2 regions of the Streptomyces sp. NPDC054883 genome follow, and region 1 is predicted to be linked to the other one. Evidence: riboswitches for the same ligand, from Rfam matches in the RefSeq annotation. Region 1 holds a riboswitch; the other holds the start of a gene.
What was found. Region 1 has a riboswitch for cobalamin ahead of cobN (cobaltochelatase subunit CobN). Riboswitches for the same ligand answer to the same signal wherever they lie in the genome.
Positions count from the first base shown of each region.

Region 1 (4,161 bases):
CTGGACCAGGGCACGGGCCGTCTCCTCCACCGCGTCCGCCGAGGTGCGGGTCGTCGCGGACTCGTCCAGGCCGAGTGCCTCGCGCAGGCCGGGCAGGGCCGTCGTACCGCCCCAGATCTGGCGGGCGCGCAGGATCGCCAGCACCAGGTTGACCCGGGCCGCACCGGTCGGGGCGCCGCCCAGGACGTGCAGACCGTCGCGGATCTGGGCGTCCTTGACCTCGCACAGCCAGCCGTCGACGTGGAGCAGGAAGTCGTCGAAGCCCTCGTCGTCAGGGCGCTCTTCGAGGCCCAGGTCGTGGTCGAGCCTCGCCGCCTGGATCAGGGTCCAGATCTGCGCCCGGATGGCGGGGAGCTTCGCCGGGTCCATGGCGCTGATCTGCGCGTACTCGTCCAGGTGCTGTTCGAGGCGGGCGATGTCGCCGTACGACTCCGCGCGCGCCATCGGCGGCACCAGGTGGTCCACCAGGGTGGCGTGCACGCGGCGCTTGGCCTGCGTGCCCTCGCCCGGGTCGTTGACGAGGAACGGGTAGACGAGGGGCAGGTCGCCGAGCGCGGCGTCGGGGGCGCAGGCCGCGGACAGGCCGGCGTTCTTGCCCGGCAGCCACTCCAGGTTGCCGTGCTTGCCCAGGTGGATCATCGCGTCCGCGCCGAACCCGCCGTCCTCCGCGCGGGCCTGGATCCAGCGGTACGCGGCCAGGTAGTGGTGCGAGGGCGGCAGGTCCGGGTCGTGGTAGATCGCGATCGGGTTCTCGCCGAAGCCGCGCGGCGGCTGGATGAGGACGAGGAGGTTCCCGCGGCGCAGCGCCGCGAGGACGATGTCGCCCTCCGGGTTCGCGGAGCGGTCCACGAACATGTCGCCGGGCGCCTCGCCCCAGTGCTCCTCGACGCTGCCCCGGAGCTCGGCCGGGAGCTCGGCGAACCAGCGCTTGTAGTCGGCGGCCGGGATGCGGACGGGGTTGCGGGCCAGCTGCTCCTCGGTGAGCCAGTCCTGGTCGTGGCCGCCGGCCTCGATCAGGGCGCGGATCAGTTCGTCGCCGTCCCCGGAGACCAGGCCGGGGACGTCCTCTACCGGGCCGAAGTCGTAGCCTCCCGCGATGAGGGTGCGCAGCAGCTCCACGGCGCTGGCCGGGGTGTCCAGGCCGACCGCGTTGCCGATGCGGGAGTGCTTGGTCGGGTACGCGGAGAGGACCAGCGCGATCTTCTTGTCGCGGCGCTCGATGTGGCGCAGCCGGGCGTGGCGCACGGCGATGCCCGCGACCCGGGCGGCCCGCTCGGGGTCGGCGACGTAGGCGGGCAGGCCGTCCTCGTCGAGTTCCTTGAAGGAGAACGGGACGGTGATAAGGCGGCCGTCGAACTCCGGGACGGCGACCTGGGTGGCGGCGTCCAGCGGGGAGAGGCCCTCGTCGTTCTCGGCCCACGCGCTGCGGGAGCCGGTGAGGCACAGGGCCTGGAGGATCGGCACGCCGAGCGCGGCCAGGGCGCCGGCGTCCCACGACTCGTCGTCGCCGCCGGCCGAGGCGGTGGCGGGCTTGGTGCCGCCCGCCGCGAGGACGGTGGTGACGATGGCGTCCGCCGACTCCAGGGCGGTGAGCAGCTCCGGCTCCGGGGTGCGGAGGGAGGAGACGTAGAGGGGGAGCGGCTGGGCGCCGTGGGCTTCGATCGCTTCGCACAGGGTGTGCACGAAGGCGGTGTTGCCGCTCATCTGGTGGGCGCGGTAGTACAGCACGGCGATCCGCGGACCGGTGGTACGGGCCGGCGTGCGCTCCAGCGGGCCCCAGGTGGGCGCGGCGGCCGGGGCCTCGAACCCGTGGCCGGTCAGCAGCACGGTGTCGGAGAGGAAGCGGGCCAGCTGGTCCAGGTTGGCCGGGCCGCCGTGGGCGAGGTAGCCGTGGGCTTCGGCGGCGATGCCGATGGGGACCGTCGAGGCCTCCATCAGCTGCGCGTCCGGGGCCTGTTCGCCGGTCAGGACGACGACCGGGCGGTGCTGGCCGGGGGCCAGGAGCAGGTCGAGGCCGTCCTGCCAGGCGCGCAGGCCGCCGAGGAGGCGTACGACGACCAGCTCGACCCCGTCGAGGAGGGCGGGCAGGTCGTCGAGGGGAAGGCGGGAGGGGTTCGCGAACCGGTACGGGACGGGCCCGTCGGCGGCGCGGGCGCTGAGCAGATCGGTGTCGGACGTCGACAGCAGCAGGATCATGCGGCGGCAGGCCTTCCTCGGGGTTTCCGCGCCCCGGGCAGTGAGGACGGCGGGAGTTCCTGACTCACCCGGCCGATTGCTCCGCGGGGTTCACAGTGGCGGGACCGCGCCGGAATCGCACCGGGCTTCCTCCCATGTCGCCGTCCTCGGCGGTGACGGGCCGTGTGGTCCGCCGGGGGTCATCTTAGGCGGCGGGGTGGGGGGTGTGGTGGCGCGGGGTGCCTGGTGCGGGGTGCCTGCGGTGCGTTGGGCGGGTGCGGGTCCGTTGCGGGGGCTCTGCCCCCGGGCCCCCGCGCCTCAAACGCCGGCGGGGCTGGATTTGGGGTCTGCCCCCGGGCTCCCGCGCCTCAAACGCCGGCGGGGCTGGGTTTGGGGTCTGCCCCGGGCTCCCGCGCCTCAAACGCCGGCGGGGCTGGGTGCGGGGCTCTGCCCCCGGGCCCCGGCGCCTCAAACGGCCGGCGGGGCTGGATGCGGCCGCTGGGGGTGGGTGGAGTCGGCGCGGCCGGATGTGGCCGGTAGTGGTGGTGATCGACACAGCGGGTGGGCGCAGAATCGTGGGTATGCTCGCGGCCATGCCCCAGCCCCCTTCCGCCGCATCGCGGGACGAACCCGTCATACGGGACCGAGGTGACGCCTGCCCCGGCGCGCTGCGGTTGCACCAGGCGGACGACGGGTACCTCGCCCGGGTGCGGATACCCGGCGGCATGCTCGGGGCGCACGCGGCCGGGCTGCTCGCCGACGCGGCGGACCGGCTCGGCGACGGGCACATCGACCTCACCTCGCGCGGCAACGCCCAGCTGCGCGGACTCGGGGCGGCCTGCGGCGGTGAACTCGCCCGCGTGCTGGCCGACGCCGGGCTCCTCCCCGCCCCCTCGCACGAGCGGGTCCGCAACGTCGTCGTCTCGCCGCTGACCGGCCTGGACCGCAGCGGGCTGCCCGATGTCGAGCCCTGGGTCGCGGAACTGGACCGGCTGCTCTGCGCGAGCGCCGAGGCCGCCACCCTGTCCGGGAGGTTCCTGTTCGCCCTCGACGACGGACGCGGCGACGTGCGCTCCCTCGACGCGGACGTGAACCTGGTCGCGCGAAGCCCCGAGCACGCCCTGCTCACCACGGCCGGCGCCGGCGAGGGGTTCCTCGTGGCCGCCGCCGACGCGACCCGGGCCGCCCTCGTGGCCGCCCGGTACTTCCTCGACGTCGCCCGGCAAGCCGGTACGCGGGCCTGGCGGGTTGCCGAACTGCCCCCCGAACACCCGCTCAAGACGCATGAGTTGGCGGCGCTGCTGGCCGGCGCCGGGGTGCACGCGACCGTTGTCGCCGACCCCGCCGCGCCCCGGGGCCGCGCACCCGAACCCGGCCCGGTCGACGGGCCCGGCCAGCGCGTCGCGCTCTGCGTACTCGCGCCCCTCGGACGCCTCACCACCTCCCAGTGGAACCTCCTGGCCGGGCTCACCGGGCGGCTGCGCCTGACTCCCTGGCGCGGCGTCGTCGTCCCCGGACTGACCGCGTCCGCCGCGCCGGACGCCCTCGCCGCCCTCGCCGACGCCGGGCTGATCACCACCCCCGCCGACCCCCGCCGGTCGGTGACCGCCTGTACCGGGCGGCCCGGGTGCGCCCGGTCCCACCGCGACGTACGCGCCGACGCGCGGGCCGTCACCGCCCTGGCGGCCGGCCCGCTGCCCGTGCACTGGTCGGGATGCGACCGACGCTGCGGACATCCGCGCGGGACCGCCTGGGTGGACGTGCTCGCGACCCCCGACGGGTACGACGTCCGCGCTCCCGGCGGCGCCCCCCGCCTCGGCGTACCCCCCTCCGACCTTGCCGCGGCCCTCAGGGACGCACGCCGCACCACCTCCCACGACGCAGCGAAGAAATGAGCGAGTACACAGTGTTCGAGTACGAGAAGGACGGCGCGGCGATCTACCGCCAGTCCTTTGCCACGATCCGCGCCGAGGCGGACCTCGCCGG
Region 1 is NZ_JBSGYT010000003.1:20,224-24,384, reverse strand. Features, by position in the region: gene cobN (cobaltochelatase subunit CobN) at 1-2,196, opposite strand, end outside; cobalamin riboswitch at 2,230-2,354, opposite strand; gene cobG (precorrin-3B synthase) at 2,769-4,070, shown strand; gene ACWGH1_RS03775 (precorrin-8X methylmutase) at 4,067-4,161, shown strand, end outside.

Region 2 (4,161 bases), on a different contig from region 1:
CGCAGGTAGTACGTGGTCTTGAGGCCCTGCTTCCAGGCGTACGCGTACATCGAGGAGAGCTTCCCGATGGTCGGCGTCTCCAGGAACAGGTTCAGCGACTGCGACTGGTCCAGGAACGGCGTACGGGCCGCCGCCATGTCGATCAGGCCGCGCTGCGGGATCTCCCACGCCGTGCGGTACAGCTCGCGCACCTCGGCCGGGATCCAGCCGAAGCCCTGCACCGAGCCGCTGGCCTCGCGCAGCGCCTCGCGGGTCTGCGCGTCCCACACGCCGAGCTTCTTCAGCTCGTCCACCAGGTACGCGTTGACCTGGAGGAACTCACCGCTGAGCGTCTCGCGCTTGAAGAGGTTCGAGACCTGCGGCTCGATGCACTCGTACACGCCGGCGATCGAGGCGATCGTCGCCGTCGGGGCGATGGCGAGCAGCAGCGAGTTGCGCATGCCGCTCTTCGCGACCCGGGCGCGCAGCGCGTCCCAGCGCTCGGGCCAGTTCAGCTCGACGTCGTAGTGGTCCGGGTGCAGGACACCGCGGGCCGTACGGGTCTGCTCCCAGGCGGGGAGCGGGCCGCTGCGCTCGGCGAGGTCGCAGGAGGCCTCGTACGCGGCCAGCATGATCCGCTCGGAGAGCTTCGTGGACAGGGCCTTCGCCTCGGGGGAGTCGAAGGGCAGCCTCAGCTGGAAGAAGACGTCCTGGAGGCCCATCGCGCCCAGACCCACCGGACGCCAGCGGGCGTTGGAGCGGCCGGCCTGCTCGGTCGGGTAGAAGTTGATGTCCACGACGCGGTCGAGGAAGGTGACGGCGGTGCGGACGGTCTCGTCCAGCCGCTCCCAGTCGATGGCATCCTCCCGCCTGCCGGCTCCTGCCAGGACGAAGGCGCCGAGGTTGACCGAGCCCAGGTTGCAGACAGCGGTCTCGCCGTCGTTGGTGACCTCGATGATCTCGGTGCAGAGGTTCGAGGAGTGGACGACCGTGCCGGGTTCGGCAGTCTGGTTCGCCGTCCGGTTGGAGGCGTCCTTGAAGGTCATCCAGCCCTGGCCGGTCTGCGCGAGGGTGCGCATCATCCGGCCGTACAGGTCGCGGGCGGGCATGCTCTTGCGGGCTAGGCCGGCCGCTTCGGCCTTGCGGTAGGCGGCGTCGAAGTCGTCGCCCCACAGGTCGACCAGCTCGGGCACGTCTGCGGGGGAGAACAGCGACCACTCGGCGTCGGCGTTCACCCGGCGCATGAACTCGTCCGGCACCCAGTGGGCCAGGTTCAGGTTGTGCGTGCGGCGCTGGTCCTCACCGGTGTTGTCGCGCAGTTCGAGGAACTCCTCGATGTCCGCGTGCCAGGTCTCCAGGTAGACCGCGGCGGCGCCCTTGCGGCGGCCGCCCTGGTTGACGGCGGCGACGGAGGCGTCGAGGGTCTTGAGGAACGGGACGATGCCGTTGGAGTGGCCGTTGGTGCCGCGGATCAGCGAACCGCGGGCGCGGATGCGGGAGTACGACAGGCCGATGCCGCCGGCGTGCTTGGACAGGCGGGCGACCTGGTGGTAGCGGTCGTAGATCGAGTCGAGCTCGTCCAGCGGGGAGTCCAGCAGGTAGCAGGAGGACATCTGCGGGTGCCGGGTGCCGGAGTTGAAGAGGGTGGGGGAGGACGGCAGGTAGTCCAGGCGGCTCATCAGCCGGTACAGCGAAGCCACTTCCTCGACGGCGCCCACGCTGTCGTCCGCCGCGAGACCGCAGGCCACGCGCAGCATGAAGTACTGCGGCGTCTCGATCACCTGACGGGTGATGGGGTGGCGCAGCAGGTAGCGGCTGTGCAGGGTGCGCAGGCCGAAGAAGCCGAAGCGGTCGTCGGCGCCCTCGACGAGCGCGTGCTCGACCAGTGCGTCGAGGCGGCTCGCGTGGGCAGCGACGAACTCGGCCGTACGGTCGGCGATCAGGCCCTCGCGGTGCCCGACCGCGACGGACGCGGCGAAGGAGGTGGCGCCCTGGCCCGTGGCCTCGTCGCGCACGGCCAGCGTCAGCAGGCGCGCGGCCAGCCGGGAGTACGCCGGGTCCTCGGAGATCAGCCCGGCGGCGGCCTCGGTGGCCAGCAAGCGCAGTTCGGCCTCGTCCGCGACGGCGCTGCGGCCGCGCAGGGCGGCGGCGGCAACCCGGCCGGGGTCGGTGTCGGGGAGGTCCGCCGTCAGCTCGGTGAGGGTACGCAGCAGCGCGGCCCCATGGCCCCCGCCGGTGGTTGCGCTGTCGGACGGGTCGGACTCGGCGCGCGGTGCGGCGGGCGCGATGGTCACGGGGGGAGCTCTCCCTCACTCGGCTCCGGGGCACCTTCGGTGCGGGGCGCGAGCGGGCACGCGCGGGCGCGTCCCCGACTCCGGGCACGCTTGCGCCGCGCTGCGTCCACCGGCCCAACCGCGAGGCCCGGACGTGGCTGTACCCGGTTCGGTCGAGCCGGGCTCGCTGTCGGCAGGTCCTCGGACTTGCGCATGCACCAATGGGCACAGTTCACACCGTTGCGGGACAGTTCCGGATTCGCACCGGATTCCCCTGCGGCGACAGCGAGCACGAGCATACATGTGGGGGCCCCCTCCTGGGGGACCCCCTAGATGTTGTGTCGCGCGCCGACTACAGCGCGAGACCGTACGTGAGCAAAGGGAGGTCGGGGACGGGCTCCCAGTCCCGCTCCGGGGACCGGACGAAGCCCAGGCGCTCGTAGATCCGGTGCGCGCCGAGCATGTCCGGCGTGGTCGACAGCACGAGTCGCCGTACGCCCTCCAGGGCCCGGGCGCGGTCGATGCAGGCCCGGACCAGTGCCTCGCCGGCGCCCCGGCCGCGGCCCTCGCGGGCGACCGCCAGCATCCGGAACTCGGCCTCGTCGGGGCCGGCGATGTCGCAGAGCGGGCTGCCCGGAGCGGCGAAGGTGACACCGCCCACCACGCGCCCGTCGCCGAGCGCGGCGACGAACACCTCGGCGGCGGCGGCCCGTCCGGCCACGTCCCGGAGCCTGGCGAGGTACGGATCGTCCTCGCCGTACGTGAGCAGCCCGTCGCCGAGGTAGGCCGCGGCGGTGATGTCCCCGAGCGCCTCGTACTGCGACGGCAGCGCCCGTCTGATCGTGATGTCCATGGACCGAGTGTGCCCCGGGGACAGCGCAAGGGCCGCCGCGTTTTCCCTGGCGGGACGCGGCGGCCCGGGGCCGGTTCAGCAGCAGCGGAAGCCCTCGCGCGGGTCGGCTTCGCGGGCGTCCGTGCGGGCCCGCTCGAAGGCGCGCCGGGTGAGGACCGGGGCGTCCGGGTCGTGGGAGCGGGCGTGGGCCGCGTAGCGGTCGTACGCGGCCTCGCCGGTGAACTCCCGTACGTAGTGCGCGGCCTTGGCCAGCGCCGCCCGGACGCCGCTCACGCCACCGGCTCCTTGACCTTGCCGCCGCCGGAGTCGAGGCCGGCCGCGGCCAGCTCCGCCCGCTCCTCGGGGGTCGCGATCAGGCCCGCCGGGGCGACGATCTTCGACTCGGTCCAGGGGACTTCGGTGAGTGCGACGTCCTGCGGCGCGCGGACCGCCTTGACGCAGGTCCGGGCGGCGTCCACCAGCACGATGACGATCAGCAGGGCGAAGAGCACCGACAGGACGCCGTCCACCGTGGCGTTGGTGACCACGGTGTGCATCTGCGAGAGGTCCTTCGCCGGCTTGATGACCTTTCCGGCGTCGATGCCGTCCTGGTACAGGTCGCGCTGCGCGAAGAAGCCGATCTTCGGGTTGTCGGAAAAGACCTTCTGGTAGCTGGCGGTGAGGGTCACCGCCACGTCCCAGGCCAGCGGGACGCCCGTCACCCATGCCCACTTGAGCCGGCCCGACTTGACCAGCAGCGTGGTGCAGACCGCCAGGGCGACCGCCGCGAGCAGCTGGTTCGCGATGCCGAACAGCGGGAACAGCTGGTTGATGCCGCCCAGCGGGTCCTCGACGCCCACCCACAGGAAGTAGCCCCAGCCGCCGACGACGACCGCGCTGGCGATCCACACGCCGGGCTTCCAGCTGACGTCCTTGAAGGACTTGTGCAGGTTTCCGAGGGTGTCCTGGAGCATGAAGCGGCCGACGCGGGTGCCGGCGTCGACCGTCGTCAGGATGAACAGGGCCTCGAACATGATGGCGAAGTGGTACCAGAAGGCCTTCATCCCGGCCCCGCCG
Region 2 is NZ_JBSGYT010000015.1:100,243-104,403, reverse strand. Features, by position in the region: gene ACWGH1_RS14340 (ribonucleoside-diphosphate reductase subunit alpha) at 1-2,273, opposite strand, end outside; cobalamin riboswitch at 2,428-2,551, opposite strand; gene ACWGH1_RS14335 (GNAT family N-acetyltransferase) at 2,605-3,105, opposite strand; gene ACWGH1_RS14330 (YbdD/YjiX family protein) at 3,181-3,378, opposite strand; gene ACWGH1_RS14325 (carbon starvation CstA family protein) at 3,375-4,161, opposite strand, start outside.
Region 2: it holds a riboswitch for cobalamin, as region 1 does, so the genes downstream of both, ACWGH1_RS14340 (ribonucleoside-diphosphate reductase subunit alpha) here and cobN (cobaltochelatase subunit CobN) in region 1, are expected to answer to the same signal.